DNA from 2 places in the Cellulosimicrobium sp. G4 BAM 1002 genome. Region 2 is predicted to be linked to the other one. Evidence: riboswitches for the same ligand, from Rfam matches in the RefSeq annotation. Region 2 holds a riboswitch; the other holds the start of a gene.
The links. A riboswitch is a leader RNA that binds a small molecule or an ion and turns the genes downstream of it on or off. The one in region 2 is predicted to bind S-adenosylmethionine.
Positions count from the first base shown of each region.

Region 1 (14,483 bases), 800 kb from region 2:
AGCCCGGGGCGGTCGGCCTGAGCCGACCGCCCCGGGACCCGGCCGGGCGGGGGCGATCCTGCCCCCGCCCGACCGCCCCGGGACCCGGCCGGGCGGGGGCGATCCTGCCCCCGCCCGGCCGCACCGAGAGACGTCCCGCGGGGGACGGAGCGTGGTCCGACGGCGCTCCGTCCTCGCGTAGGGTGCTCACCTCATGCCCTCGCGCGCTCGCGCGGGGGCTTGTTTCCTGACACGACGGATCCCGACGAGGGGAGTCACGCCATGGCGCTCGGACGCCTGCTGCACCGGACCGGACGGTTCGCCGCCCGGCGTCGGGCCGTGGTGCTCGCCGTGTGGGCGATCCTCCTCGTGCTCGGTGCCGTGCTCGGCGGCGCCGTGTTCGACAAGACCACCGACGTCGAGCCCGCCCCGCCCGGCAGCGCGTCCGCGCTCGCGGCCGAGCGCCTCGACGAGCTCTCGCCCGAGGGCGAGACCGTCGTCGCGGTGCTGTCCGGCCGCGACTACTTCTCGACCGAGCTCGTCGCGCAGGCGAGCGAGGTGATGCACGGGATCCGTGCGCTGCCCGGCGTCGTCGAGCTCACCGACGCCTACACGGGCGGCGGCCTCATCGCCGACGACGGGCAGGGCTCGCTCGTCGTCGCCGAGCTCGACCCCGCGCTGAGCGACGACGAGGCCCTCGCGCTCGCCCACCAGATCTCCGACCGCCTGCACACGGTCGACACCCCCGAGGTGCTCGTCGGCGGCTCCCTGCTGGCGGAGGAGGCCTTCGTCGAGCAGGCGATCACCGACGCCGCCGTCGGGGAGGGTGCGGCGATCGTCGTGCTGCTCGTCGTGCTCGTCATCGTCCTCGGCGGGCTGCGCGCGGGCCTGCTCCCGCTGGTCTCCGCGCTCGCGTCCATCGCCGTCGCGCTGCTCGTCCTCAGCGGCCTGCTGGGGATCGTGCCCGTCAACGAGTTCGCGGTGAACGTCGTGACGTTGCTCGGGCTCGGGCTGACGGTCGACTACAGCCTGCTCGTCCTGGCGCGGTTCCGCGAGGAACGCGCCACCGCACCCGACGCGCCCGTGGACGAGCTCGTCGGGCGGACGCTCGCGACCGCGGGCCGCGCGGTGCTCGCCTCCGGCCTCGCCGTCGCGATCTCGCTCGCCGGCCTGCTCCTGCTCGGCGACTCCCTGCTCTCCGGGATGGCGGTCGGGGGCGCCGTCGTCGTGCTCGTCGCGACCGCCGCCGGCCTCACGCTCGTCCCCGCTCTCGTGGCGACCTGGCACCGCGCGATCCCCGCGCCGGGCGCGCGCACGTGGTCCCACCCGTGGGCCGGCCGCGGCGGTGCCGGGCTGCTCGGACGCCTCGCGCGCACCGCGCAGCGGCACGCCGTCCTCGTCACGCTCGGCGCGACGGCCCTCCTCCTCGCCCTCGCCGCGCCGCTCGGCTCCCTCACTCTCGGCAGCTCCGAGGTGCGGTCGCTGCCCGCCGACGCCGAGGCACGCCTCGCCGCCGACGCCACCACCTCGCGCTTCGCCGACCTCGGGGTCACCCCGATCACGGTGCTCGTCGAAGCACCCGTCGACGCTCCCGGCGTCGCCGACCACCTCGACGAGGTCGCCGCGCTGCCCGGCGTCGAGGACGCCATGCAGGACACCGGCTACCCGCCCGAGGTCACGGTCGTCGACATCACCCCCGACGTCGGAGCGGGCGGCGACGCGACCGGTGCCGAGGCGCAGGACCTCGTGCGCGCGATCCGCGCCCTCGACACCGACCTCGACGTCCACGTCGCCGGTCCCGCCGCCGAGGTCGTCGACACCCAGGGGCACCTCGCGCAGCGTCTCCCGCTCGCCGCGGGCGTCGTCGTGCTCGCCACGTTCGTCCTGCTCTTCCTGCTCACGGGCTCGCTCGTCGTGCCGCTCAAGGCGCTGCTGCTCAACCTGCTCACGCTCGCCGCGACGCTCGGCGTGCTCGTGTCCGTGTTCCAGCACGGCGTCGGCGCCTCGCTGCTCGGGTTCGAGCCGTGGGGCGCGCTCGACGTCACGACGCCGCTGCTCGTCGGCATGCTCGTGTTCGGCCTGTCGACCGACTACGAGGTGTTCCTCCTCTCCCGCACCGCCGAGGAGTGGCGTGCGCGCCGCCCCGGCGAGGACCCGCGCGTCGCCAACGACCGGGCCGTCCTCCGCGGCATCACCGCGTCCGGCCCGGTCGTCACGACGGCGGCCGTCGCCATCGGCATCGTCTTCCTCGGCTTCGCGGCGGGCGAGCTCGTCGCGATGAAGGAGGTCGGCATCGGCATGGCCGTCGCCGTCCTGCTCGACGTCACGGTCGTCCGGGGGCTCCTGCTCCCCGCGACGATGACGCTGCTCGGGCGGTGGAACTGGTGGCCGGGCGTCGGTTCGGCCGGTTCGGGGGTCACCCCGGCCGACGACGGAGCGGGGGCGGGGCGGGTCTACCATCCGCCCGCTCGTTCCTCGCGGGCTCCCGCCAGACCCACCACGACCCGCCCCACCCCCGCTCCGCCCTCGGCCTCTCCCTCGGCGTCACCTTCTGCGCCGCCGAGGTAGAACCCCGGTCTGCCGAGGTAGAACCGTGGTTCGGCGAGGTAGAACCGTGGTCGGCGAGGTAGAACGCTGGTCAGGCGTCGCGCATGACCTCGGTGACGAAGCGGGCGGAGCGCTCGCGGAGGCCGTCGACGCGGAGCTCGACGAACAGCTCGCGCATCGACTCGTCGTCGCCCATCTCCGTGCGGGTCGGGGCGCGGCGCACGTTCTGCGAGCACAGGAAGTGCGTGCAGATGAGCGTGCCGACGGTGTTGCCGCGGCGGCCCGCGGCGCCGGCGCGGCGTGCGACGTAGAGGCTGACGTCCTCCGTCACGACGACGTCCTCGCACCACGCGCAGACGGCGCGCTTGCGCATGCCGCCCGTCTTGGCGTCGGTCGAGCGCAGCAGGACGCCGCGCGGTTCGCCGTCGACCTCGACGACGGCGTACGCGAGCAGCGGCGACTTGCGGTCGCGCCACCCGAGGTAGTCGAGGCGGTCCCAGTCGAGCGCGTCGAGGTCGGGGAGGGTCGCCTGCGCGGCCTCGCGCTTGGACGCGTTGACGAAGGACGCGCGGAGCTGCTTCTCGGTCAGGGGGTTCATGGGTTCACGGCTTCCGTGTCGGTACGGTCCCGCCCGTCCGACGGCGCGGCGCGGCAGAGTGCCGGCGTGCACGACGACGGGGTCGCCCGGGCGCACGACGGCGCGGCGGGGCGTGGCTGGACGAGGCGGGGAGGGCGGTGTGCCCGCAACCGTTGTCGCCGAGACCCGCGGAGTGCTGGGGAAGGCGTCGTCGCAGAGTCTGGACGACGCCGACCGAGCGCTCGGCACGGGCGGTCACCGGAGTCGGGGTACGGCCCGGTGGCTCAGCGGAGGACGGTGCGGGAGCGGGACGTGCCCGAGCAGGCCGTCATGGCCACCTCGCAGCCTGCGGTGCCGTGCATCCGCGCCTCCTCGTCCCGTACGGCGCGCCCTGAGCGCGACCTGACCTGTCGTGCGCGTCCGGCACGACGGACGGCTGCCCTCGGCAACCGTCCCTGTCGATGGTGCGCCTCGCGGGGCGTCGCCGTCAACGTGAAAGCGGCCACGTCGGCCGAGGAGGGGGCGCCGGCCCGGACGATCCCCGCCAGGCAGCCGCCGAGCCCGGGATCTCGCGTCACCGGAGCGTCCGTGTGACCGGTAACCCCGGGTTCGGCGAGAACGGTGGGCCCCGGTGCTATGCCGAGGGCTGTGCTGACGACGGTGCCCCGAGCTGGACCACGACGATCCGGTGGCCGTCCGGGTCGTTCACGTGCGCGAACCGGTCGCCCGCGTCCTCGTCCGGTCCGACGAACGGGTCCACGCCGATCGCCGCGAGCCGCGCGAGGGAAGCATCGAGGTCGTCGACGTAGAGCACGAGGTTCGGCAGGCCGAACCGTGTCAGGGGAGCGGCGCCGTCGGGCAGAGGCACGAGCCACAGCCCGGGCTCGTCCACGCGCCCGGGACCGACGTGCAGGAGCGGGAACCCGTCCGTCTCGCCGCGGAACAGCGTGCCGAACCCGAAGCCGTCGGTCCAGAAGGCGGCGCTCGCGTCGAGGTCGCGGCAGAGCAGGACCGTGCGGCCGATCGTCGTCGTCATGTGCTCGAGGGTAGGGGCCGGCCGCGCCACGGACGCGGATGTCCGGGGCGAGCGTCCGCGCGGGCCGCCCGGCGTCGCTCGCAACCACCGCACGACGGCGTTCGCAGGCAGGGCGCGCGGGCGCCGTCGGGCATACCGTGGACCGCATGACGACGGACGGTGGCATCCGCAGGACGATCAGCGACCTCGTGGCGCAGGAGCGCGAGCTCCGTGAGCAGCTCGCGAAGGACGCGATCAGTGGCGGCCAGGCGCACGAGCGGCTCCGGGCGATCGAGGTCGAGCTCGACCAGTGCTGGGACCTCCTGCGCCAGCGCGACGCCGCGCGTGAGTTTGGGAGCGACCCGGATGCGGCCACGGTGCGCGATCCCGGTACGGTGGAGAACTACCTGGACTGATCCCGCCAGCGGGACCGGCCCCAGCACTCCCCGTACAGCCGCAGAAGGAGAACGTCCATGACCACGAGCAGCGAGCAGGCGGAGCACAGCCCCCTGCCCACCGGGACCGAAGGTCGCGACATCCCGGGCCACGCGGGCGCGTTCGCGCGCTTCGTCGTGTCGTTCGTGCTGTTCGTCGGGGGCCTCGTGCTCATGGGCGCGGGCATGTCCGGCGTCGACGGCGGCGTGTGGCTCTTCGTCGGCGGGCTCGCCGCGGCGACCCTCGCCTTCATGTGGCCCATGTCGTGGACGGGCACGACCGAGCGCTGACGGGCACCGACCCCGCGAGGTAGAGGCCTGGTCGCGACCAGGCCTCTACCTCGCTGGACCAGGCCTCTACCTCGGCGGACCAGGCCTCTACCTCGGCGGGACCGGGTCAGGCCAGCGTCGCCCGGACCGCCTTCGCGGCCGCGACGAGGTGCTCGAGCGACGGCACGGTCTCCTCGTAGCGGCGGGTCTTGAGGCCGCAGTCGGGGTTGACCCACACGACCTTCGGGTCGATGGCCTTCACCGCGAGCTCGAGGAGCTCGGTGACCTCGTCGGTGGACGGCACGCGCGGGCTGTGGATGTCGTAGACGCCCGGCCCGATGCCGCGCGAGTACCCGGCGTCGCGCAGCTCCGGCACGATCTCCATGCGCGACCGCGCCGCCTCGACGGACGTCACGTCGGCGTCGAGGCCGTCGATCGCGCCGATGACCTCGCCGAACTCCGAGTAGCACAGGTGGGTGTGGATCTGCGTGGCCGCCTCCACCCCGGAGGTCGCGAGCCGGAACGACCCCACGGACCAGTCGAGGTACGCCGGCTGATCGGCCTTGCGCAGGGGCAGGAGCTCGCGCAGCGCGGGCTCGTCGACTTGGACGATCCCGATGCCCGCCGCCTCGAGGTCGGCGATCTCGTCGCGCAGCGCGAGGCCCACCTGGTTGGCGGTGTCCCCGAGCGGCTGGTCGTCGCGCACGAACGACCACGCGAGGATCGTCACCGGGCCGGTGAGCATGCCCTTGACCGGCTTCTCGGTGAGCGAGGCCGTGTACGCGGACCACTCGACCGTGATCGGCGCCGGGCGGGTCACGTCGCCCCACAGGATCGGTGGGCGCACGCAGCGCGACCCGTACGACTGCACCCAGCCGTTCGCGGTCACGGCGAACCCGTCGAGGTGCTCCGCGAAGTACTGCACCATGTCGTTGCGCTCGGGCTCGCCGTGCACGAGCACGTCGAGGCCCAGCTCCTCCTGGAGCGCGACGACGCGCGCGATCTCCGCGCGCATCGCGGCCGTGTAGTCCGCGTCCGAGAGCTCGCCCTTGGTCCACTGCGCGCGGGCGCGGCGAATCTCCGGCGTCTGCGGGAACGACCCGATGGTCGTCGTCGGCAGCGGCGGCAGGTTCAGACGCTCCTGCTGGGCGGCCGCACGCTCGGCGTAGTCCCCGCGCGCGAAGTCCGCGGCGGTCAGCGCGGCCGCGCGCTCGCGCACCGCCGGCACGACGACGCCGCTCGCCGCGGCGCGTGACGCGACCGCCGCGCGGGACGCCTCGATCTCGGTCGCGACGGCGTCGCGACCCTCCGTGAGCGCGCGGGCGAGCGTCGCGACCTCGCCGACCTTCTGGTCCGCGAACGCGAGCCAGTCGCGCAGGCGCGGGTCGAGCGTCGTGCCGGTCGCGGCACCCGGCTCGGCAAAGGTCTCGTCCTCGACGTCGTGCGGCACGTGCAGCAGCGACGTCGACGTGCTGACGGAGACGGCGCCACCGGCGAAGTTGCTCGCGTAACCGAGCACCTCAAGCTTCGCGGAGAGGTCGGCGCGCCAGACGTTGTGCCCGTCGATGAGCCCGACGACGAGTGTCTTGCGCGCGAGGCCGTCGTGCGCCAGACCGTCGGGGATGTCCGCCCGCACCGCATCGATCGCGATCGCCTCGACGTCCGTGTCCGAGAGGACCCAGAGGAAGTCGTGGTAGCGGCCGTCGGGGCTGGGCGAGGTCTCCAGTCGACCGTACGGTGCAGCAACGAGGATGGCGGGCCGCGCGTCCCGTGCCGAACCCTGGATGTCTCCCGACCCGGAGGGCTCCGTAGGGAGCGACCCCGGGTTCGGCACCGGGCGGAGGTCGGTCGCGAGAGCGCGGTACGCCGTCTCGACGGCCGCGGAGAGCTCCTCGGCGTTCGCGGGGTCGGTGACGAGGATGGGCTCGTCGAGCTGGACCCACGGCGCTCCGGCCGCGGCGAGCGCGCGCAGGAGGTCGGCGTAGGCAGCCACGACGTCGTCCAGACGGTCGAGCGGCGAGTACCCCGCGGGGGCGTCGTCGGCGGCCTTCGACAGCGCGAGGAACGTCACCGGCCCGACGACGACGGGCCGCGTCACGACCCCGGCCTCCTTGGCCTCGACGAACTCGCGCACGACGCGGTCGTCGACGAACCGGATCGGGGTGTCCGGGCCGATCTCGGGCACGAGGTAGTGGTAGTTCGTGTCGAACCACTTGGTCATCTCGAGCGGGGCGTCATCGCCGGCGCCGCGCGCCACGGTGAAGTAGCCGGCGAGGTCGAGGCGACCGGCATCGTCCGGACCGGTGCCGAGGAGCGACGCGAACCGCGACGGCACGGCCCCGAGGGACGCTGCGACGTCGAGCACCTGGTCGTAGTAGGAGAACGACCCGGGGACGGACGCGTCGTCGGCGCCGAGGCCGAGCTCGACGAGCCGGCGCACGGTCGCGAGCCGCAGCTCGCGGGCCGTGGCCTCGAGCTCGTCGGCGTTCGTGCGCCCGGCCCAGAAGGCCTCGACGGCCTTCTTGAGCTCGCGTCGGCGCCCGATGCGCGGGTAGCCGAGCACGGTGCCGGCCGGGAACGGGACCGGGTTCTGGGTAGGGGAGGGTAGGGAGGTGGCCATGATCGAAACCTCTTGCTGGTCCTTCAGGACCGATCAGACGGGCGTGCCGTGCGTGGCTGCGCTCGTCGTGGGCAGGGAGGTGCCGGTGACCCACGGCCCGCTGGCCAGGTCCGGGGCGAGCGGGGCGGCGGCAGCGCTGGTGCTGCCCCCGGTCCCGCGCGACCCGCCGCCGAGGTGGACACCCTCGAGCAGGTCAAGTGCGGCGCGGTGCTTGTTGAACGTGTACACGTGCAGACCGGGCGTGCCCGCGTCGAGGACGCGCTGCGCGAGGTCGACCGAGTACGCGATCCCGTAGGCGTGCTGCGCCTCCGGGTCGGGCAGGGCGTCGAGCGCGTCCAGCAGGTGCTGGGGCGCGCGCACGCCCGTGAGCTCCTCGACGCGACGGAGCCGCGCGGGCTCCGTCGTGGGCAGCAGCCCGGCGAGGATGGGGATCGTCACGCCAGCCGCGCGGGCCTCGGCGACGAAGTCGGTGTACGACGACGCGTCGTAGAAGAGCTGCGTGATCGCGAAGCTCGCGCCGGCCTGCTGCTTCTGCCACAGGCGGCGCACCTCCTGCGTGCGCGTCGTCCCGGCGGCGGGGTTCCCGTCGGGGAACGTCGCGACGGCGATCGTCAGCGGGCGCGTGGCGCTGCGCAGGGCGACGGCCGGGTCGGACGCGCAGCGCGACGCCTCGACCTCGCGCAGGAGCGCGACGAGCTCGGTGGACGACCGGACGCCGTCGGCCGCGGGCCGCCAGTCGGGCTGGTCGCGCGGCGGGTCGCCCCGCAGCGCGAGGAAGGAGCGCACGCCCTCGTCGAGGAAGTCGGAGATGACCGCCTCGACGTCCTCGCGCGACGCCCCCACGCACGTGAGGTGCGCGATGGGCAGCACGGGGGTGCCCTGCAGCAGCCGCCCGACGACCTGGCGGGCGGTGGCCCGGTCGGTCCCGGCGGCGCCGTACGTCACGGAGATGAAGTCGGGGTGCGTCGCGACGAGCCGCCGCGCCGTCTCCCAGAACTTCGGTGCGGCGTCCGGGCGCCGCGGGGGCATGAGCTCGAACGACACCGTCGGCCGGGGACTGCCCGGGCGGTGCGCGAAGGATGCCTCTGAGACCATGCGTCACTCCATCGACCCTGGCGTTAGCACCTTTGTCCTCGGGAGGCTTCCGTCGGCGGGTTGCTGCGGTGTCGTCGAGCCAGGACTCTCGACCGCTCTGGATGGTTCACCCGATCCTACGGGGCATCCGCCATCTGGTCGAGCATGCTCGCTCCGTGAGACGCGTGGCCGAGTGCTCGTTCCTATGATGGCGGGCAGGTGGTCGGCCGTCCGGTCGAGAGGAGTCCGATGAAGCACTCTGCCAAGCCCCGGCACCTCGTGCGTGAGGTGGACGGCGTGCGCGTCCACCTCCGCGAGGCCGGTGTGCGCTCGTCGACCGGTGTGGTGCTGCTGCACGGCTTCCCTGCGTCGTCCCACTCGTTCCGCGACGTGGTCCCGGTGCTGGGCGAGCACGCGTACGTCGTCGCACCCGACCTCCCGGGCTTCGGGTTCTCGGAGGCCCTCCCGCCCGACGAGTACACGTTCGAGCGCCTGACGGACGTGATCGAGGCGCTCCTGGCGGCGCTCGGGATCGAGCGGTACGTCCTCTACGTCACCGACTTCGGCACTCCCGTCGGGTACTCCTTGGCGTTGCGACACCCGCGCCGGGTCCTGGGACTGGTCGTGCAGAACGGCAACGCTCACGACGCCGGGCTCGGCGAGGCGTGGGACACGGCGCGACGTTTCTGGGCGGACCCGAGCGCTGAGAACAAGGAGCTGCTCCCGGAGTGGCTGACCTTCGAGGGGACCCGCGACCAGTACCTCGCGGGGTCACCGCCGGAGGTGCAGGAGCTGCACCCGCCCGAGTCGTGGCACCTCGACTGGGAGCGGCTGTCGCAGCCCGGCATGACCGACCTGCAGTTCCGGCTGTTCACCGACTACCGCACGCACGTGGCGCGCTTCGACGAGATCGCGGAGTACCACCGGCAGCACCAGCCGCCGTGCCTGGTCCTGTGGGGGCGGTTCGACACGTTCTTCGACATCCGCGAGATCCTCGCCTACCACGAGGTCATGGCCTCGCTCGAGGTGCACGTCTACGACGCGGGGCACTTCCTGCTCGAGACGCACTCGGCGGAGGTCGCCGAACTGCTCGCAATCTTCGTCGACGACGTGCTCGAACGCGAGCAGACCGCCGCACGACCTCGCCGCGGACCCGGCCCCGAGCCGGGGCGGACGTAGCGTCACGGCTCGCGCAACGGCGCAGCGCCCGGCCACTGGAGCCGTTCGGGGACGTGCAGGCGGCGCAGGAAGCGGTCGGTGCGCAGGGGCGGGCCGTGCCGGTCGAGCCGCGACACGACGACGACGGTCGCCGTCGCGAGCGGGATCGTCCACGCCGCGGGCTGGGCGAGCAGCGACCGCACGACGGCCGCGGCGCCGTCGACGCCCGCACCGGTCGCGTACCCGGCCGCGGCGAGACCGGACGAGGCGAGCAGCGCCGTCGCGCACAGGACCGACCCGACGACCATGCCGGCCACGGCGCCGCGCGCGGTGAGCCCGCGCCACCACACCCCGAGCAGGATCACCGGGGACAGCGCCGACGCGGCGAACACGAACACCGTGCCGACGCTCGTCACGAGCCCTTGCGGGATGGTGACGAGCGCGACGGCGAGCGGGATGGCCGTGCACACGACGGCGGACCAGCGGAACGAACGCACCGTCCCGCCGAAGAGGTCCTGGCTCACGACCCCGGCGAGCGCCACGACGAGCCCGGACGACGTCCCGAGGAACGCGGCGAACGCGCCCGCGACGACGAGCGCCGTCAGCACCTCGCCCCCGAGCCCCGGCACGAGCCGCGCGGGCAGCTCGAGGACCACGGTGTCGGCGACGCCTGGCCGGGCGAGGTCCGGCGCGACGACGCGCGCGACGAGCCCGAGCGTGCTCGACACCATGTAGAACACGCTGATCATCACGAGCACGACGACGGTGGTGCGGCGGGCCGAGCCGCCGTCGGGCGAGGTGTAGAAGCGGACGAGGACGTGCGGCAGGCCGGTGGTGCCGAGCAGCAGCGCGAGGAGGAGCGACACGGTCGCGTAGGCGTCGAGGCCCGCCGGCCCGGCCTCGTGGGGGAAGGCTGCGGCGGGGTCTGAGGTCACGCCCGGCGCGCCACCGGGCTCGAACGCACCACCCATCGCCATGAGCACGACCACGAGCGGCACGGCGAGCGCGGTGAGCTTCACCCAGAACTGGAACGCCTGGACGAACGTGATCGACCGCATGCCGCCGGCCGCGACGACGGCGCTCACGACGACCGCGATCCCCACCGACCCGACCCACGGCGGCACCGGCGCGACGCTCGTGATGACCAGCGCGGCGCCGTGGAGCTGCGGCACGACGTACAGCCAGCCGATGACGAGCACGAGCACGCTCGTGAGGCGGCGCGCGACCACGGAGTCGAGCCGCGCGTGCACGAAGTCCGGGATCGTGTACGCGCCGCTGCGCCGCAGCGGCCCGGCGACGAAGAGCAGCACGAGCAGGTACCCGGCCGCGTAGCCGACGGGGAACCAGAACGCCTCGGCGCCCGCGAGCAGCGCGAGGCCGGACAGCCCGAGGAACGTCCCCGCGGACAGGTACTCGCCGCTGATCGCCGACGCGTTCCACACCGGCCGCACGGTCCGCGACGCGACGAAGAAGTCGCTCGTCGTGCGCGAGATGCGCAGGCCGTAGAAGCCGATGAGGCCCGTCGCGAGGAGGAGCAGCCCGACGGCGACCAGGGGCAGTGCGGTGCTCATGCGCCACCGCCGTCGTCGGTGCCCGGGTCGCCCGACCCGCCCTCCACGAGCGCCCGGTACCGGCGCTCGTTGCGTGCCGCCGCGACGGCGAACACGACGGCGAACGCGAGGATCACCGGGTAGAACCCGTACGCGTGCAGGATCCAGGGCAGCGGGACGCCGAGCAGCACCACGTCGTCCAGCGCCGGCACCCCCGTCATGGTCAGCGTGAGCAGCGCGACCGCCACGAGGAACGAGACGACGCACGCGAGCCCCAGGCGCAGCTGTGCCCGGACGAGCCCGCGCGTGTAGAGGGTGGCGTCGTCCGTCTCGGCAGCATCACCGGCCCGGGTGGGCACGTCACCGCGGGGTGCGCGACCGCCGTCGGGCACCGGGTCCGTCGACCGCACGCGCACGCGCGCCGACCCGGGGGCGGCGAGTGCTGCACCTTCGGTCGAGAGATGCACGCCGGAGTGCATCTCTCGGCCCGGGGTGCGTCTCTCGTCGACCGGCTCGGGCGGCTCGCCCGACGGCGACGGCGGCGGGGCCGTCACGGCTCGCCCCGGTGCGGGCGCAGGAGGGCCTCGCGCACCGCCGGGACCATGCGACGGCTCACGGGCACCTCGCGCCCCGCGACGACGACCACGGGCTGCGCCCCGCCGAACCGCGCCGCGGTCACGGCGGTGCGGTCCACCAGGTACGACCGGTGCACGCGCAGGAACCCGGCGGGCGCCCACCGCTCCTCGAGGTCCGACAGCGGCTCGCGGACGAGGAAGTGCTCGGTGTCCGTGACGAGCCGCGAGTAGTCGCCCTGCGCCTGCACCCACCGCACGGCGCTGCGGAGTACGAGCCGGGTCGTCGTCCCGACCGTCACGACGAGCGTCTCGTCGTCGGGGACGTCACGCTCCGCGGCGCTGGCACCCCCGACGGGCGCGGCGCTCGCGGGAGGCGACCCCGCGCCGTCGGGCGCGGCGGACCCGGACCCGGCGCCACGCCCGGACCCGCCGCCACGCCCCGTGCGGTCGGCGAGCCGCTCCACCACCCGGTCGACGGCGCGCGTGAGGCGCTCGCGGCGCACCGGCTTGAGCACGTAGTCGACCGCCTCGACGTCGAACGCCTCGAGGGCGCGCGCCTCGTCGGCGGTGACGAAGACGACCGCGGGGCGGTCGGCGAAGCGCGTGAGCGCGCGGGCGAGGTCGAGGCCCGTGAGACCGGGCATGTGGATGTCGAGGAACGCGGCGTCCAGGGCGCGGGTCGAGAGCTCGCGCAGCGCCTCGGACCCGGTCGCGACCCCGAGCACCGACCGCACGCGCGGGTCGCGGCGCAGCAGGGCGACGAGCTCGTCGAGCACCGGCCGCTCGTCGTCCGCGACGAGCACGTCGAGCCCGACGGCGGCGCTCGCCGTGGCGCGCGAGGCGCCCTGGTCCGGGGTCGTCACGGCACGCTCACCTCCGTCTCGTGCAGCGGCTGCGACTTGGGCACACGCAGCCGGACCAGGGTGCCCGAGCCGAGCGCGGTCTCGATGTCGAGCGCGTGGTCGTCGCCGTAGAGCTGGCGCACACGGGTGTCGACGTTGCGCAGCCCCACGTGCGCCGTGCCCCGCGACGTGAGGAGCTCGCGCACGACGGCGGGTTCCATCCCGACGCCGTCGTCCTCGACCGTGATCGCTGTCTGGGTGCCCTCGTCGAGCGCGGTGATGACGATGGTGCCGCCCTGCTCCTTCGGCTCCAGCCCGTGCCGCACGGCGTTCTCGACGAGCGGCTGCAGCGACAGGAACGGGATGACGGTCGACAGCGACTCGGGTGCGATCTGGAGCGTGACCGTGAGGCGCTCGCCGAACCGGGCTCGCTCGAGCTCGACGTAGGAGTGGATGGAGCGCAGCTCGTCGGCGAGCGTCGTGAAGTCCCCGCGGCCCCGGAACGAGTAGCGCGTGAAGTCGGCGAAGTCGAGCACGAGGTCGCGCGCCCGCTCGGGGTCGGTGCTGATGAACGCCGCGATCGCGCCGAGGGCGTTGTAGACGAAGTGCGGGCTGATCTGGGCGCGCAGCGCGCGCAGCTCGGCCTGCGCTAGCGCGGTGCGTGACGCCTCGAGCTCGCCGAGCTCGAGCTGGGCCGAGCACCACTGCGCGACCTCGCCCGTGGCGCGCACCAGCGGTGGGCGCACCCGGTCGGCGAACGCGACGACGACGCCCGCGACGCGCCCGGCCGCCACGATCGGCACCCCGACGGCGTCGGCCACGTCACCGCGCACGACGTCACCGCGCACGACGTCACCGCTCCGTCCGTCGCTCTCGACGTGGCGGCGACCCGTGGTGAGCACCCGCTCGGCGATGCGGCGCGCGTCCGGTTCGAGCGTCGAGCTGCCGTCGAGCGCGACGGCACCCTCGGCGGTGACGACGGCGAGCGCGTCCGCGCCGAGGAGCTGGCGCAGCGACCGTGCCGCCCGCCCGACGTCGTCGCCGTCGAGCCCGCCACGCAGGTGCGTCGCGGCGCGTGACGCGAGGTGGAGCGTGCGGAACGTCGCCCGGTCGGAGTCGCTCCCAAGCTCGCGCGACCCGCGCGCGAGCCGCCAGGCGAGCACGAGCCCGAGCGTGAGCAGGACGCCCACGACGAGACCGGCGACGGCGCCGGCGAACACGGGCCCGGACATGCAGCGATCGTAACCAGCGCGGCATCCGGCACCCGACTTCCCAGATAAGGTAAGGCAGCCCTATCCCAATCGACAAAGGAACTTTCTGTGCCGATCTCCCGGACCTCGGCGTCCCGCCCCGGCGTGCGCCGCGGCGCCCTCGCCACCGCTCTCGTGCTCGCCTCCGCCCTGCTCGCGGCGTGCTCGTCCGACCTCGAGCCCGCTGCGACCGGCACGCCGGCACCGGACGACACCGGGTCGGGGTACAGCGTCGAGCACGCGCGCGGCACCGCGGAGATCCCCGTGGCCCCGCAGCGTGTCGTGACCCTCGAGCCCGTCGAGACGGACACCGCCGTCGCGCTCGGCGTCGTCCCGGTGGGGGCCGCCGTGCTGAGCGTCGAGGCCGGGGTGCCCGCGTACCTGGGGGAGGAGGCGCAGGCGATCGAGGTCGTGGGGACGGTCCCCGAGCCGAGCCTCGAGGCGATCGCCGCGCTGCAGCCCGACCTCATCCTCGGCACCGAGTCGCGGCACGCCGACCTCTACGACCAGCTCGCGAGCGTTGCGCCGACCGTCTTCATGGCGACGCAGACCGACCCGTGGCAGGAGAACGTGCTGCTCGTCGGGCGCGCGC
Region 1 covers NZ_CP182109.1:4,479,242-4,493,724, reverse strand. Annotated here, with positions in the region: gene ACMXGY_RS20010 (MMPL family transporter) at 262-2,547, shown strand; gene ACMXGY_RS20005 (FBP domain-containing protein) at 2,618-3,124, opposite strand; gene ACMXGY_RS20000 (VOC family protein) at 3,738-4,139, opposite strand; gene ACMXGY_RS19995 (DUF2630 family protein) at 4,286-4,534, shown strand; gene ACMXGY_RS19990 (hypothetical protein) at 4,592-4,843, shown strand; gene metE (5-methyltetrahydropteroyltriglutamate--homocysteine S-methyltransferase) at 4,950-7,442, opposite strand; gene ACMXGY_RS19980 (methylenetetrahydrofolate reductase) at 7,476-8,537, opposite strand; SAM riboswitch class I at 8,543-8,645, opposite strand; gene ACMXGY_RS19975 (alpha/beta fold hydrolase) at 8,766-9,695, shown strand; gene ACMXGY_RS19970 (sodium/solute symporter) at 9,698-11,245, opposite strand; gene ACMXGY_RS19965 (heavy metal transporter) at 11,242-11,691, opposite strand; gene ACMXGY_RS19960 (LytR/AlgR family response regulator transcription factor) at 11,775-12,662, opposite strand; gene ACMXGY_RS19955 (histidine kinase) at 12,659-13,873, opposite strand; gene ACMXGY_RS19950 (ABC transporter substrate-binding protein) at 13,961-14,483, shown strand, end outside.
Region 1: linked by a shared signal. The riboswitch ahead of ACMXGY_RS19980 (methylenetetrahydrofolate reductase) and the one ahead of ACMXGY_RS02970 (aminotransferase class V-fold PLP-dependent enzyme) in region 2 are both predicted to bind S-adenosylmethionine.

Region 2 (14,483 bases):
CCGCCCGGGTCGTCCGCACCGCCGAGGTGCTCGGGGAACGCGCGCCACACCTGGCCCTTGCCGACGAGCAGCCGCATCTGGCCGAGCACGTGCTCGCGGTGCTCCTCCTTGCTCTGGCCCTCGACGCGCCAGAACGCCTCCTCGCAGGCCGTCGCGCGGGCGGAGGCGCGCAGGTCGGCCCACCGGCCGAGCAGGGCCTTCTCGAGGTGCGCGACGTCGACGCGAGCCTCGTCGCGCGAGGTCGCCGCGTCTTCGTGCGCGCTGCGGACGACGGGACGGTCGGACGTGGCGGTCATGGTGTCTCCTTGAGTGCTGGGGCGGTCGCCTGCCGGGCCGCGGTCGTGGGGTTGTGGGACAGCACGCCGACCGGCCCGGCCCAGAGCCAGGCGGCGACGCGCTCGGTGAGCTGATCGCGGTCGGGCACGTCCGCGCTGTCGCGGTGGGCGAGCCACCACTCGCCGGCGCCCCGGACGAACCCGACGGCGCCGGCCGCCCAGGCTGCGGCGTCGGTGGGCGGGACGTCGGTCGCCCGGGCGAACGGCTCGGCGACGAGCTCGATCACGGAGTCGAGGAACGCGGCGAGCGGCGCCTGCGTGCCGCCGCCCGTCCCCTGGCCGGTCGCCGCGGCCTGGGCGGCGGACTCCTCGGTGCCCGCGACGGCGCTCGTGCGCGTGACGAAGTAGTAGACGTTGGGCGAGCTCTCGATCATCTCGAGGTAGACGCCCACCATGGCGCGCAGCGCGCGCCTCGGGGTCTCCGCGGCCTCCGCCGCCTGGGTCAGGGCGTCGTGCATCTGCCCGACGACGGCCGCCCCGAGGGCGACCTGCAGGCCCGTCTTGTCGTCGAAGTAGCGGTAGATGATCGACTTCGAGGTCCCGGACGCGGCCGCGATCTCGTCCATGGAGACACCGGGACCACCCCGGTGCACGGCCTTGCTCGCCGCCCGGATGAGCTCGGCCCGTCGTGCCGCGCGGTGCTCGTCCCAGCGCGTCGACCGTCCGTCGACGGACGGCACCCGCCCTCGGGTGGCCGGCCGCGCGTCGGCGCCGCTCAGGCTTGCGTTCACGTTGTCCTCCGTTGCGCCCGACCTCGATGTCGTCCGAGGCTCAGCCTCGGGGCAGGGTCCGACCCTGTGACCCGACTCACGAAACTGAGAGTATCAGGTACTCTTGGTATTGGACACCCCGACCGGCACGTACCCCGCGGACCCCGCGCGGGACTCCCCGCGAGCCGGACCGACGCAGCGCAGCGAGTGCGGACAGGAAGTGAGGCACAGTGGCCGTCAGCAAGAGCCCCCGCCCGAACACCGAGCAGACCTCTGACCAGAGCGCGGAGCTGACCCCTCAGGGCGCGTCGCCCCGCGACGCCTGGGTGATCGGGGGCAACCGCATCCCCTTCTCCCGCGCGGGCAAGAAGTACGCCCGGTCGAGCAACCAGGAGATGTTCACCGCCGCGCTCGAGGGCCTCGTCGCGCGGTACGGGCTCCAGGGCGAACGCCTCGGCGAGGTCGTGGGCGGTGCCGTGCTCAAGCACTCGCGCGACTTCAACCTCGTGCGGGAGTCGGTCCTCGGCTCGTCGCTCTCGCCGCAGACCCCCGCGTACGACCTCCAGCAGGCGTGCGCGACCGGCCTCGAGGCGACGATCGCCGTCGCGAACAAGATCCGCCTCGGCCAGGTCGAGTCGGGTGTCGCCGGCGGCTCCGACACCGTCTCGGACGCGCCGATCGCGGTCAGCGAGGGCCTGCGCCGCGCGCTGCTCGACGCGAGCCACGCCAAGACGCTCGGCCAGCGCGTCAAGGCGTTCGCCAAGGTCCGGCCGTCGGACCTCGCCCCCCTCACGCCGGCGACCGACGAGCCGCGCACCGGGCTGTCCATGGGCGAGCACCAGGCGATCACGACGGCGCGCTGGGGCATCACCCGCGAGGCGCAGGACGAGCTCGCGCTCGCGAGCCACCAGCACCTCGCCGCGGCGTGGGACGCCGGCTTCTTCGACGACCTGGTCACCCCGTTCCGCGGCCTCGTGCGCGACGACAACCTGCGCACCGACTCCTCGATGGAGAAGCTCGCCGCGCTCAAGCCGGTGTACGGCAAGCGGCTCGCCGGCGCGTCCGACGGCGCCCCGGGCGCGGAGCCCACGATGACCGCGGGCAACTCGACGCCGCTGACCGACGGCGCGTCGACGGTCCTGCTCGGCTCGCGCGAGTGGGCGCAGGCGCGCGACCTGCCGCTGCTCGCGCGCGTCGTCGACGCGGAGACCGCCGCCGTCGACTTCGTGCACGGGCACGAGGGACTGCTCATGGCGCCCGCCCACGCCGTGCCGCGCCTGCTCGCACGCAACGGCCTCGCGCTCGGCGACTTCGACCTCTACGAGATCCACGAGGCGTTCGCCTCCACCGTGCTCACCACGCTCAAGGCCTGGGAGGACGACGAGTACTGCCGCACCGAGCTCGGGCTCGACGGAGCGCTCGGGTCGATCGACCGCTCGCGCCTCAACGTCAACGGCTCGTCCCTCGCCGCGGGCCACCCGTTCGCCGCGACCGGGGGGCGCATCGTCGCGACGGCAGCGAAGCTCCTCGCGGCGAAGACCGCCGAGACCGGCCGACCGGCGCGCGCCCTGATCTCCGTGTGCGCCGCCGGGGGCCTCGGCGTCGCGGCGATCCTCGAGTCCGTCCCCGCCGAGGTGCCCGTGCGCACGACCGTCCCCGCCGTCTGACCGGCCCACGCCACCGAGAGGAACGAACGTGACCGACTCGTACGTCCAGGCCGTCAACTCCGGCTTCACCAAGACGCTCGCCAAGAAGCTCGGCCTCCCCCGGCCCGCTGTCCTGCGCCGGTACCGCGCGGGCGACCCCCTGACCGTGGGCCCCGTCCTCGTCCTCGGCGGGACGCCGGGCGTCCGCGACGACGCCGACCGCGTCGCCGACGCTCTGCTCGCCTGGGACCTCGACGTCCGCCAGACCGCCGACGACACGACCCGCTGGGGCGCGATCGTCGTCGTGCTCAGCGGTGTCGAGCGCCCCGAGGACGCCTCTGTCCCCGTCCTGGCCCTGTCCGCGAACCTGCGCCGCCTCGCGCCCAACGGCCGCGTCGTGACCGTCTCGCGCGCCCCGGCCGACGGCGACTCCCCCGCCCTCGCCGCCGCGCGCGAGGGTGTCGACGGCTTCCTCCGCTCCGTCGCCAAGGAGCTGCGCTACGGCTCCACCGGCAACGGCGTCCAGGTGATCGACGACGCCCCCGTCGACAGCCCGAGCGTCCTCGCCGCCCTCCGCTTCTTCCTCTCGGCCAGGTCGGCCTTCGTCGACGGCCAGCTCCTCCACGTCGGCACCGGCACGACGACCGGACCCGACCCGCGCACGGAGCGTCCCCTGGAGGGCAAGGTCGCCGTCGTCACCGGTGCGGCACGCGGCATCGGTGCCGAGGTCGCGCGCACGCTCGCGCGGGACGGCGCGAGGGTCGTCGTGGTGGACGTCCCGGCGGCGGGCGAGACGCTCGCGAAGGTCGCGAACGAGATCCGGGGCACGGCGCTGCAGCTCGACGTGACCGCCGACGACGCGGGCGCGCGCATCCTCGAGCACGCCCGCTCGCGCCACGGCGGGCTGGACGTCCTGGTGCACAACGCCGGGATCCTGCGCGACAAGCTCCTCGCGAACATGTCGGCGGACAAGTGGGACGCGGTGGTCGCCGTCAACCTCGCCGCGCAGCTCCGGATCACGGGGTACCTGCTCGGCGCGAACGGCTTCTCGTCCGAGCCGCGCATCGTGTCGCTCGCCTCGACGAGCGGCATCGCAGGCAACCGCGGCCAGACCAACTACGCGTTCTCCAAGGCGGGCGTCATCGGCCACACGCGTGCGTTCGCGCGGCTGCTGGGGGCGCCCGGCGGGCCGGGGGGCACGGCGAACGCCGTCGCGCCCGGGTTCATCGAGACGGACATGACGGCGTCGATCCCGTTCGTCCAGCGCGAGGTGGCGCGCCGGGTCGCGTCGCTGCAGCAGGGTGGTCAGCCGGTGGACGTGGCCGAGGCGATCGCGTTCCTCGCCTCGCCGGCGGCGTCGGGCGTCACCGGCCAGGTGCTGCGCGTGTGCGGGCAGAACCTGGTGGGCCGGTGACCGGCCCGGTGACCGTGGCCGACGGCGGCGCGGCCTTCGAGGCCACCCCTCCCGCGCGCGTCGAGACGCTTCCTGCGGTCCCAGGGCTGGGCGGTCTGTACGTGCGCGGGCTCGCGGCGTCGGGCCGGATCGCGGCGGCCCACCGGCTCCCGGTCCGGGCCGGGCGACACGACCTCACACTGCCCGACGTCGCGTACCGCGTGGCCGGCGTGCCGACCGGGGACGACGCGGCTCCCGGAGCCGTCGGGAGCGCCGCACACCTCGCGCGGTACGCCGAGCTGGTGGGCGAGGCGCCGTCGGAGGTGCTGCCCGCCGGGCATCTGCAAGTACTCGGGTTCCCGCTCGCGACGGCCGTCATGGTGCGCGCCGACTTCCCGCTGCCGCTGCTCGGCATGGTGCACCTCGCGAACTCGGCGTCCGTGCTGCGCCCGGTCCGGCTCGGGGACGTTCTCGAGGTGCGTGCCTGGGCGCAGGGACTGCGCCCGCACCGGCGCGGGGTCCAGGTGGACCTCGTCACGGAGGTCTCGGTCGAGCGCACCGACGACGAGCGGTCCGCGGGCAGCGGGCTGGCGGCGACGACGCTCGCGTACCGCGGCGTGTCGACCTACCTGGCGAAGGGCGTCTCGCTCCCGGACGTGTCAGCACCGCAGGACGCCCGGGCGTCATCGGGGTCTGACACGTTCGTCCCGCCGCTCCCCACCGCACGCTGGACCCTCGGCGCGGGGACCGGTCGCGCGTACGCGGCGGTCTCCGGCGACCGCAACCCCATCCACACCTCGGCGCTCGGCGCCAAGGCGTTCGGGTTCCCGCGCGCCATCGCGCACGGCATGTACACCGCCGCCCGCGCGCTGGCCGAGGCGGGCCCGGGTCGCGGCGACACCTACGACTGGACCGTGTCGTTCGCGAAGCCCGTCCTCCTGCCGAGCACGGTCGACGTCGCGCTGCGCCCGGCCGGGAACGTACCGGCCGAGGTGCGCGACGTCGTCGGGCACGTGCCGACCGCGGTGCCCGACGGCGCGGGCGACCCGACGGCGGGCGTCGTCTACCAGGCCTGGGACGGCAAGGGCCGACTCCACCTGTCGGGCCGCGTCACGCCGCGCGCCTGACGGCTCTCGTGGCCGCCCGGGCCGCCCGGCGTGCCTGCCGGACGGCCCGGGCGTAGTCGCGCACGTCATGCCTCAGCGCGACGCGCACCGACGCGATGTCGAGGGCGGTAGCGCACAGCATCCCGGGCAGGACCGGCACCCAGTACGGGCTCGCACCGGGGATCAGCAGCAGCGTCCACACGAGGGCACAGAGGCTCATGGCACCGCTCACGGCGCTGACACCGACGAGCACCCATCTGGCGCTCCAGGCGCTCGTCACCATCCCGCCCAGCACGATCTGCACGAATCCCCACGCGCCGACGCCCATGACGAGCCAGATCACGCCGTCGGGCGGCGGATCCCCGGCGGAGTCGAAGACCATGGTCACGAGGAGCATGGCGAAGGCGACGCCGGCGCACGCGCTCGCGGCGAGGCCGAAGTACACCACGACGGTCCCGGCGCGATGGACCGACCCCGGAGCGGGCGGCAGGTCGACGCGGACCCGCTCGGCACGCGGTCGCGGTCGCTCCCTCTTCTACCAGTCCCAGACGGGCTCGGGCGGTGTGTCGTGCATGGCGTGCGGCCCCCTTCGACGGCGGCCCCGGTTCTCGGGGCTCGTCGCACGCTACGGGCGCACGGGCCTCTCCGATCCGTTGTCCACAGGCCCCGTCTGCGCGGGACCCACGAGGGCGTCGAGGCGGGCCAGCAGACCGTCGCGGACCGTCGGCCACTCGTCGAGGAGGATCGAGAAGTACGCGGTGTCCTGGCGGGACCCGTCGGGCGCGACGCGGTGGCTGCGGAGCACGCCCTCCGGCACGGCGCCCAGCCGTCGGATCGCCGCGATCGAGCGGCTGTTGCGTGCGTCGGCCCGCAGCGCGACCCGCGAGACGCCGAGGCTCTCGAACGCGTGCCGCAGGAGCAGGTACTTGCAGGCCGGGTTCGTCGTCCCGCCCCACCACTCGCGCGCGTAGAACGTCGAGCCGAGCTCGACTCGGCCCTGGGAGGGCACCCACTCGTAGAGGGAGGTCGTGCCACGGACGCGGCCTACGGCCTCGTCGGGCACCTCGCCGGTCCTGGTGCCCGAACCCGCGCTCGGGCCGGAGCCGAGGACCGCGAACGCGAGGCGGCCCGGCGCGGCGACGGCGTCGCGGACGTACGCCGTCATCGCCTCGGTGCCGCGCGGCGTCGGGCTGGACATGCCCGCCCAGATCCCGTCGTCGACGATCGCGCCGAGCTGCGGGGCGTGGTGCTCGGCGAGCGGTTCGAGCCGGACGCCGAAGCCTTCGAGGAGGATCTCGTGCTGCACCGGGCCATCCCACCACACTGCACGGCACGCTCCCAGGTGCGAGTCGCGCGCACCGTGCCTACGTTCGAGGAACCGGACGAGAGGAGGACCCCATGGGTCTCGGAGACAAGATCGAGCACGCTGCCGAAGAGGCGAAGGGCAAGATCAAGGAAGGCGCCGGCAAGGCGAAGGACGACGAGCGCCTGGAAGCCGAGGGCAAGGGCGAGCAGGCGAAGGCCAACGTCAAGCAGGCGGGCGACGACGTCAAGGACGCGTTCGACAAGTAGTCCGGCCGCTACCGGCTCGCGAGGGCTCCGCTCCGGCGGGGCCCTCGCGGCGTGTCAGGGGACCTGCGACGCGCGCCCGACGGCAGACCGGTCACGAGGCCACGAGCGGGAGCATCTCGGGCTGGTGCGCCGGGGCCAGCACGGGCACGACGCGCGGCGCGGTGATCCGCGCGAGCAGTCCCACCTCGACGGTCGGCCACTCGGGCGCGAGGACCGAGAACATGACGGAGTCGGCGCGCGTGCCGTCCGGCGCGGTGCGGTGGCCGCGCATCACGCCCTCCTCGTAGGCACCCAGGCGGCGCATGGCGCCCAGCGACCGCTCGTTGCGCGTGTCGACGCGGAACCCGACGCGGTGCACGTCCCAGGTCTCGAAGGCATGGCGCAGGAGCAGCCACTTGGTCACGGGGTTGACGAGGCTGCCCCACGTCGAGCGGGCATAGAACGTCCGACCGACCTCGACCCGGCGGTCCACGAGCGACAGGTCGCGGAACGCGGTGCTGCCGAGCACCTCGCCCACGGCGCCATCGGCGTCGACCGCGCGTACGACGAAGCCCGTCAGGTCGGGTGCCGCGCGGGTCGCGGCGACCAGCTCGGCCATCCCGGCGACCCCGAAGGGCATGGAGATGCTCATGCCCGACCACATCCCCTCGTCGACGAGGGCGGCCAGTGTCTCAGCGTGCTCCAGGGCGAGCGGTTCCAGCCGGAATCCGTGGCCCGTGAGGACGACGTCGTGCAGCACAGCGCATATCAGAGCACACGCGCACGGCGCCGCCAAGAGGGTTCGGCGACGTCGCGGACAACGCTCGTCGACGGTCCGGTGAACGGCGACGTCGGCACCCTCGCGAGATTGCGATCAGCCGCCGAGATGGCGACGCACAGCCTCCGGAGCCAGCGGGCGGTCGCTATCTCGGCCGGGCGTCGCCATCTCGGGTCAGACGGCGGGACCGCAGTTCGCGGCGTCAGCGAGGAAGCCCGCCGCGGCGGTGGCGAAGAGGCCCTCGAGCCCCGATCCGGCGGGGACGGGCCGCGGGTCGTCGGCGACGGTCCAGCAGCCGTCGACGACCTCGTACCGCGTCGCCGGGCCCTGCTCGACGTAGACGCGCACAGCCTCGACGAGGCGGACGACGTCCGCGCCCGTGGTCCCGACGCCCACCGACGCGCGGATCGCGCCGGCGTCGTACCCGAGGCGCGCGAGGAGCGGGTGCGCGCAGAACCGGCCGTCGCGCACGCCGATGCCGTGCTCGGCCGAGAGGTAGGCGGCGACGAGGCCGGGGTCGTGGCCCTCGACGGAGAACGTCACGACGCCGACCGGGTCAGCGGCGTCGTCCCACACGCGCACGACGCGCACCCCGGGGACCGCCTCCAGCCCGGCGACGAGGGCAGCACGCAGCGTCGCCTCGTGGGCGTGGAGCGCGGCCGGGTCGATGGCTGCGAGCGCGTCGCAGGCCGCGGCGAGCGCGACGGCGCCCACGACGTTGGGCGACCCGGCCTCGTGGCGCGCGGGCGCCGTCTGCCACACCGTCTCGGTGAGGCCGACCTGGCGCACCGCGCCGCCGCCGGCGAGGTAGGGCGTGCCCGCGTCGAGCCAGTCCCGACGGCCCACGAGCGCCCCCGACCCGAACGGCGCGTAGGTCTTGTGGCCGGAGAAGGCGACGTAGTCGACGCCCGAGCCCGCGAGCGAGAACCCGCGGTGCGGGACGAGCTGGGCGCCGTCGAGCACGACACGCGCGCCGGTGTCGTGCGCGGCCCGCACGACCTCCGCGACGGGCAGCGACTCGCCCGTGACGTTCGACGCGCCGGTCACCGCGACCAGGGCGTACGGGAAGCGCGCGAGCTCGGCGCGCAGGCCCGAGAGCGTCTCCGCGACGGACGCGCCGCCCGCGAGGACCGTCGCGCCGCCCGTGCGCTGCCACGGCAGGAGGTTCGCGTGGTGCTCGACGTCGAGGACCAGGACGCGACCGGGCGTCCCGTCCGCGTTCGCCGGGACGCAGCCCGCGAGCAGGTTGAGCGAGTCGGTCGTGTTGCGCGTGACGACCGTGACGTCGCCCTCGCGAGCGCCGACGAACGCGCCGATCGTGCGACGCGACGCCTCGTAGAGCGCGGTCGAGACCTGCGACAGGTAGCCCGCGCCGCGGTGCACGCTCGCGTAGAGCGGCAGGACCTCGGTGACCCGGTCGGCGACGGAGCGCAGCGCGGGGGCCGACGCCGCGACGTCGAGGTTCGCGTACGGAACGCTGCGGCCGTCGACGAGCGGGACGAGCGTGTCCGCCCCGACCACGGGCAGCAGGGCGGGCGCGTCGGCGAGCGCCGCGAGGTCAGGGGCGTCCGACGGGGCGGCCGTCGGACACGAGACGTCGGCGAGAGCAGTCATGGCACGGTCCTCCGAGGGCAGTCCGGGGAGGGTGCTCCCCGCGCTTGCCACGCGCCGGTCGGCGTGCGGCCTGGTCGTCACCCGGGGCACCCCGCCGCGAGAGGAGGGTTGCCGGCCAGCAAACCGGGGTTTCACGCTGGCACTCATGACCTGTGTCCCAGGATGTGCGCGCGGCACGGGGCGTGTCAACCGGTGGTCAGGGCGTCTCGGATGGCGGGACGCAGCGCACGGGCGGCGGGCCCGTGGGCCAGCCGCTCTCGTCGACCTCGAACGACTCGAGCACCTCGCCCGTCCCGGCCTCCAGGACGACGACGGAGTTCGCGGGCCACGCAGCGGGGTCCCCCGGTGGGGTCTGCGGCGGGTGCTGGAGGCGCGCGCCGTCCGTGTGCGCCTCGATGACGGCACCCGTCCGCGTGCTCACGAGGACGACGGCGGGGTGCGCGTCGGCGTAGGCGTCGCACGCCTCGCCGTTCCCGTCGCCGCTCCACCAGCCCTCGTACCCGCCGACGGTGAGCTCTGACAGCTCGACCGGCTCGCCCGTGTGCAGCTCACCGGCCGCGGGGTCGCCTGGTGAGAGCGGGACGACCAGCTCGCCGTCGGGCCGCATCACGGCGCCGTCGGGCGGCACGACGGCGACCGACGGCCGCTCCCCTGGCTCCCGCGTGGCGTCGTCACCGACGACGTGCACCTCGACCACGGTCTGCGGCGGTTCCTCGCCGTCGGGAGCCGTCCAGAGCAGGACGACGCCTGCCACGACCACGCCGCCGACCACGAACGCGCCCACCGCGCGGCGTCGTCCGACACGCATCCCCTCCCCCTGCCTGCCGGGACCCCCGCTCGGCTGCGCGGCCACGCTAGCGCGGCCGGGCCGCCGTCGCCCAGCCCGGCGCGACGCTCCCCGAGACACCCGTTCCGCGCGCCGGACGCGTGGCGTAACATCCCGAGCAACCATCCGGAGCGGCCGAGTGACGTGGCACGTCGACGCCGCAGCAACCCCCCGGTCCGTCGCGAGACGGCCGGGCGAGGGTGCTACTGCCACGATCGATGGAGGAGGACGCATGAGCGACCAGTCCCAGCCCACGTCGGCACGTGTCTCGGCACTGCCCGACGCCCGACCCGCCGCCGGGTACGCCGGCGACATCACCCCGCAGGAGGCGTGGGACCTGCTCGTCGCCGACGAGCGTGCGGTCCTCGTCGACGTCCGCACCGAGGGCGAGTGGCGCACCATCGGCGTGCCCGACGCCGCGGCGCTGGACCGCGACGTCGTGTTCGACGAGTGGGTCACGCCTGCCGGACCCAACCCGCGGTTCCTCGACCGCCTCGTCGAGGCGGGCCTGCAGCCGGGCGACGAGCGCCCGGTCGTGTTCCTGTGCCGCTCGGGCCAGCGCTCGATCGGCGCGGCGCGCGCGGCCACGGCCGCCGGGCTGGGCCCGTCGTACAACGTGCTCGAGGGCTTCGAGGGGGCCCAGGGCTTCTCCGGCCTGCGGGACGTCGAGGGCTGGAAGGTCCGCGGCCTGCCGACGACGACGTACCCGCCCGCCGCTTCCGGGCCCGCCGCCGCGGACGGCGAGGGCGCACGATGAGCGCGGGGACCGGCGTCGGGCAGGGCGTACCCGGGGGCTCCGGGCGCAAGCCGTTGCCGGCGAGCGCGCGCGCTGCGACGCTCGCGGTGCGCGGCGGGCACCACCGCACGGAGTTCCAGGAGACGTCCGAGGCGCTGTTCCTCACGCAGGGCTACACGTACGACCGGGCGTCGGACGCGGAGGCCGCGTTCAAGGGCGAGCTCGACCGGTTCGTGTACTCGCGCTACGGCAACCCGACCGTCCACGCGTTCGAGGAGCGCCTGCGCCTGATCGAGGGAGCGGAGGCGTGCTACGCGACGGCGTCGGGCATGTCGGCGGTGTTCACCTCGCTGGCGGCGCTGGTGCAGTCGGGCTCGCGGATCGTCGCGGCCCGAGCGCTGTTCGGGTCGAGCGTCGTCATCTTCGACGAGATCTTCGCCAAGTGGGGCGTGCGGACGGACTACGTCGACGGGCACGTGCTCTCGCAGTGGGAGGAGGCGCTGTCGACGCCGGCGGACGTCGTGTTCTTCGAGACACCGTCCAACCCCATGCAGGACATCGTCGACGCGCGACGCGTGAGCGAGCTGGCCCACGCCGCCGGCGCGGTGGTCGTGCTGGACAACGTGTTCGCGACCCCGCTGCTGCAGAAGCCGCTCGAGCTCGGCGCGGACGTCGTCGTGTACTCGGCGACCAAGCACATCGACGGCCAGGGCCGCGTGCTCGGCGGGGCGATCCTGGGCACCGAGGAGTACATCGGGGGTCCGGTGCAGACCTTCATCCGCAACACGGGCCCGACGCTCTCGGCGTTCAACGCGTGGGTGCTGATCAAGGGCCTGGAGACGCTGCCCGTGCGCGTCGCGGCGCAGAACGCGAACGCAGAGCGCGTGGCGGAGGCGCTGGAGCAGCTGCCCGGCGTCGGGCGGGTGCGCTACCCGTTCCTCGCGTCGCACCCGCAGCGCGAGCTCGCGATGTCGCAGCAGACCGGCGGCGGGACGGTGGTGACGTTCGACCTCGCCGTGCCGGAGGGCACCGACGCCGAGACGGCGAAGAAGCGCGCCTTCACGTTCCTCGACGCGCTGCAGGTCGTCGACATCTCCAACAACCTCGGCGACGCGAAGTCCATGGTCACCCACCCCGCGACGACGACGCACCGCAAGCTCGGGCCGGAGGGTCGGGCCGCCGTCGGGATCGCGGAGACGACCGTGCGCCTGTCGGTGGGCCTCGAGGACCCGCTCGACCTGATCGAGGACGTCGAGCAGGCCCTGAACGCCTGACCCGGTTCCCGCCGAAAGCACATGCTCGACAGTGGTGGACCCGCCTAGCCTGACGCCGTGACCGCCTACGCTCGCCCGCCGATCCCGCGTCAGGTCTTCCACGACGACGCCGGGACGCCGTTCGAGTACGGCGAGCGCTGGGCGCACCTCGACGGGCCGCCCGAGGACACGTACTCCGTCGACTCCCACCCCGAGCGGTTCGCGCCGCTCGTCGACGTCGCGGACGCGCTCGTCCGGCACCTCGCGACGACGTACGCCGTCGCCATCGAGGACGTCGACCTGCGGGGTGTCGACCTCTCGTCGCACTCGCCTGCCGAGCCCGCGCACGCCGCGCTCGCGGGGTTCCGCCAGGTCGTTGCGGACTCCGTGCGCGCGGTCCGGCTCACGCCGGTGTCCGACGGCGCCGCGCCGCTGACGTTCCTCGTCACCGGCTACCCGAGCGTCGTGGTGCGCGCCGGGGTGCTGCACGAGGACACGTTCCCGTCGTGCGGGTGCGACGCGTGCGACGACACCGCGGCAGGCGCGGCCGAGCGGCTCGAGGACCTCGTCCTCGGCGTCGCTGCGGGGCAGCTCTCCGAGTCCGTGCGCCGGGCACTGCCCGACCCGCGCGAGTCCTGGGTCACCCACCGGCTCGACCGGCCCGACGGCGGGTACTCGGCGGGCGAGGGACGCACCCGGCTGCCGCGCGGCGTCGGGCACGCGGCACGACGCCGACTCGCCACGCTCCCCGACGGCCGCTGGCAGCCGTGGCAACCGGGCGCTGGCTGACGGACACCTCCCGTCGAGCGTTCCGGGAATGATATGGAACCTCGGGCACGCCCTGCCTACGGTCGGCAGGTGCCCGACGCGATCTTCGACGACCCCCGCCTCGCCGCTCTCTACGACCCGCTCGACCAGGACCGCAGCGACCTCGACGTGTACGCCGCGATCGTCGACGAGCTCGGCGCGCGGCGCGTGCTCGACGTCGGGTGCGGCACCGGGACGTTCGCGTGCCTACTCTCGCTGCGCGGGATCGACGTGGTCGGCGTCGACCCGGCCGGCGCGTCGCTCGACGTCGCACGCACCAAACCCGGCGCGGACCGCGTGCGCTGGGTGCACGGCGACGCGACCACGTTGCCGCCGCTCCAGGTCGACCTCGCGACGATGACGGCGAACGTCGCGCAGGTCTTCCTCGCCGACGAGGCGTGGACCGCGACCCTGCGCGGCGTGCACGCGGCGCTCGTCCCCGGCGGGCGGCTGGTGTTCGAGACGCGTGTGCCCGCGCGTCGGGCCTGGGAGGGCTGGGGGCGCGACGCGACCTTCGTGCGGGTGGACGTGCCCGGCGTCGGTCCGGTCGAGTCCTGGACCGACGTCACCGACGTGTCGCTCCCGTACGTCTCCTTCCACGACACGACGGTCCTGCCCGACGGCACGGTGCTGCACTCCGACTCCACGCTGCGCTTCCGCGAGCGCGACGAGGTCGAGGCGACGCTCGCGGCGTGCGGGTTCGAGGTCGACGACGTGCGCGACGCGCCCGACCGCCCCGGTCGCGAGTGGGTGTTCGTCGCCTCAGCCGGCTGACGGGCGACGAGCGCGCCACCACGCGACTCCCCGGCGTGCCCGCTCTCCTCGCGACGTCGTCCACGGGACGAGGTCCTCGGACCGCCCGCCGTGCTCGTCCACGTACGAACGGACGGCGTCCAGCTCGGCGGGAAGCAAGGAGAAGAGGAGGGACGTTCCCGTGTCGTTGACGTCCCAGAGCATCCGCCAGCCGTCGTAACCGGTGCCGCAGATCGTGAACGGGGCGACGGCGAGAGCCAGCCCGAGGTGGTGGTCGTCGCGCGGGTCGAGCACGACCGAGATGCCCGGCTCCCGCCCGCGTCGCCGGGCGCGGTGTCCCTGCTGGGCGTACCGGATCTCGTCCAGACGCTCCACCGCGTCCATCACGTCCGGCGGCCACGGCTCGTCCGAGTACACGTCGATCTGCAGTGTCGTGATCCGGTCCCGCAAGACCAGCAGCGCACCCCGGCACAGCGCGCTGACCGTCTCCGTGCTCGCGCCGTCTACCACCGTGTACCAGGCACCGGCTGGTGCCCTCACTGCCACGTCGCGTCCTCTCGGAGCTGGTCCGACGTCGGCAAGCTCCGCGGCTCGGGGTCGACCCACCACGACACCTCCACGGCGTGCAGGCGTCCGTCCTCCACCCAGAGCCCGGCGATCCCTGTCATGTCCTCACCCTCGACGACCGACAGCGTCGCGACCGGACCGCCGCCGCGCGCGGGGGGCGCGACGCCGTCGGGCACGTGCAGCGCGAAGCAGAGGTCGTCGCCTGCGTGCGAGCGGCCCCCGTACGACGCCCGCCTGCGCCCGTGCCGTGGCGGCGCCGTCCCACCCACCGGCGCACAAGCGCTCGAGCACCGCTCGCTCCGCGGGACTGAGGGCACGCAGAGCCTCGACCATCCGGCCACGGTAGTCGCCGGGACCTGGCTGTGGACGACGGTTCGCTCGTGTCGGACGCACCTCGTAGCCTCCTCG
Region 2 covers NZ_CP182109.1:645,475-659,957, reverse strand. Annotated here, with positions in the region: gene ACMXGY_RS03015 (acyl-CoA dehydrogenase family protein) at 1-296, opposite strand, end outside; gene ACMXGY_RS03010 (TetR family transcriptional regulator) at 293-1,066, opposite strand; gene ACMXGY_RS03005 (acetyl-CoA C-acetyltransferase) at 1,336-2,712, shown strand; gene ACMXGY_RS03000 (3-oxoacyl-ACP reductase) at 2,741-4,105, shown strand; gene ACMXGY_RS02995 (MaoC family dehydratase) at 4,102-5,211, shown strand; gene ACMXGY_RS02990 (hypothetical protein) at 5,195-5,638, opposite strand; gene ACMXGY_RS02985 (GNAT family N-acetyltransferase) at 5,816-6,496, opposite strand; gene ACMXGY_RS02980 (CsbD family protein) at 6,589-6,762, shown strand; gene ACMXGY_RS02975 (GNAT family N-acetyltransferase) at 6,854-7,501, opposite strand; gene ACMXGY_RS02970 (aminotransferase class V-fold PLP-dependent enzyme) at 7,694-9,133, opposite strand; SAM riboswitch class IV at 9,169-9,284, opposite strand; gene ACMXGY_RS02965 (hypothetical protein) at 9,330-9,941, opposite strand; SAM riboswitch class I at 10,079-10,184, shown strand; gene ACMXGY_RS02960 (rhodanese-like domain-containing protein) at 10,192-10,716, shown strand; gene ACMXGY_RS02955 (O-succinylhomoserine sulfhydrylase) at 10,713-11,969, shown strand; gene ACMXGY_RS02950 (DUF6226 family protein) at 12,027-12,737, shown strand; gene ACMXGY_RS02945 (class I SAM-dependent methyltransferase) at 12,807-13,529, shown strand; gene ACMXGY_RS02940 (hypothetical protein) at 13,518-14,054, opposite strand; gene ACMXGY_RS02935 (hypothetical protein) at 14,045-14,176, opposite strand.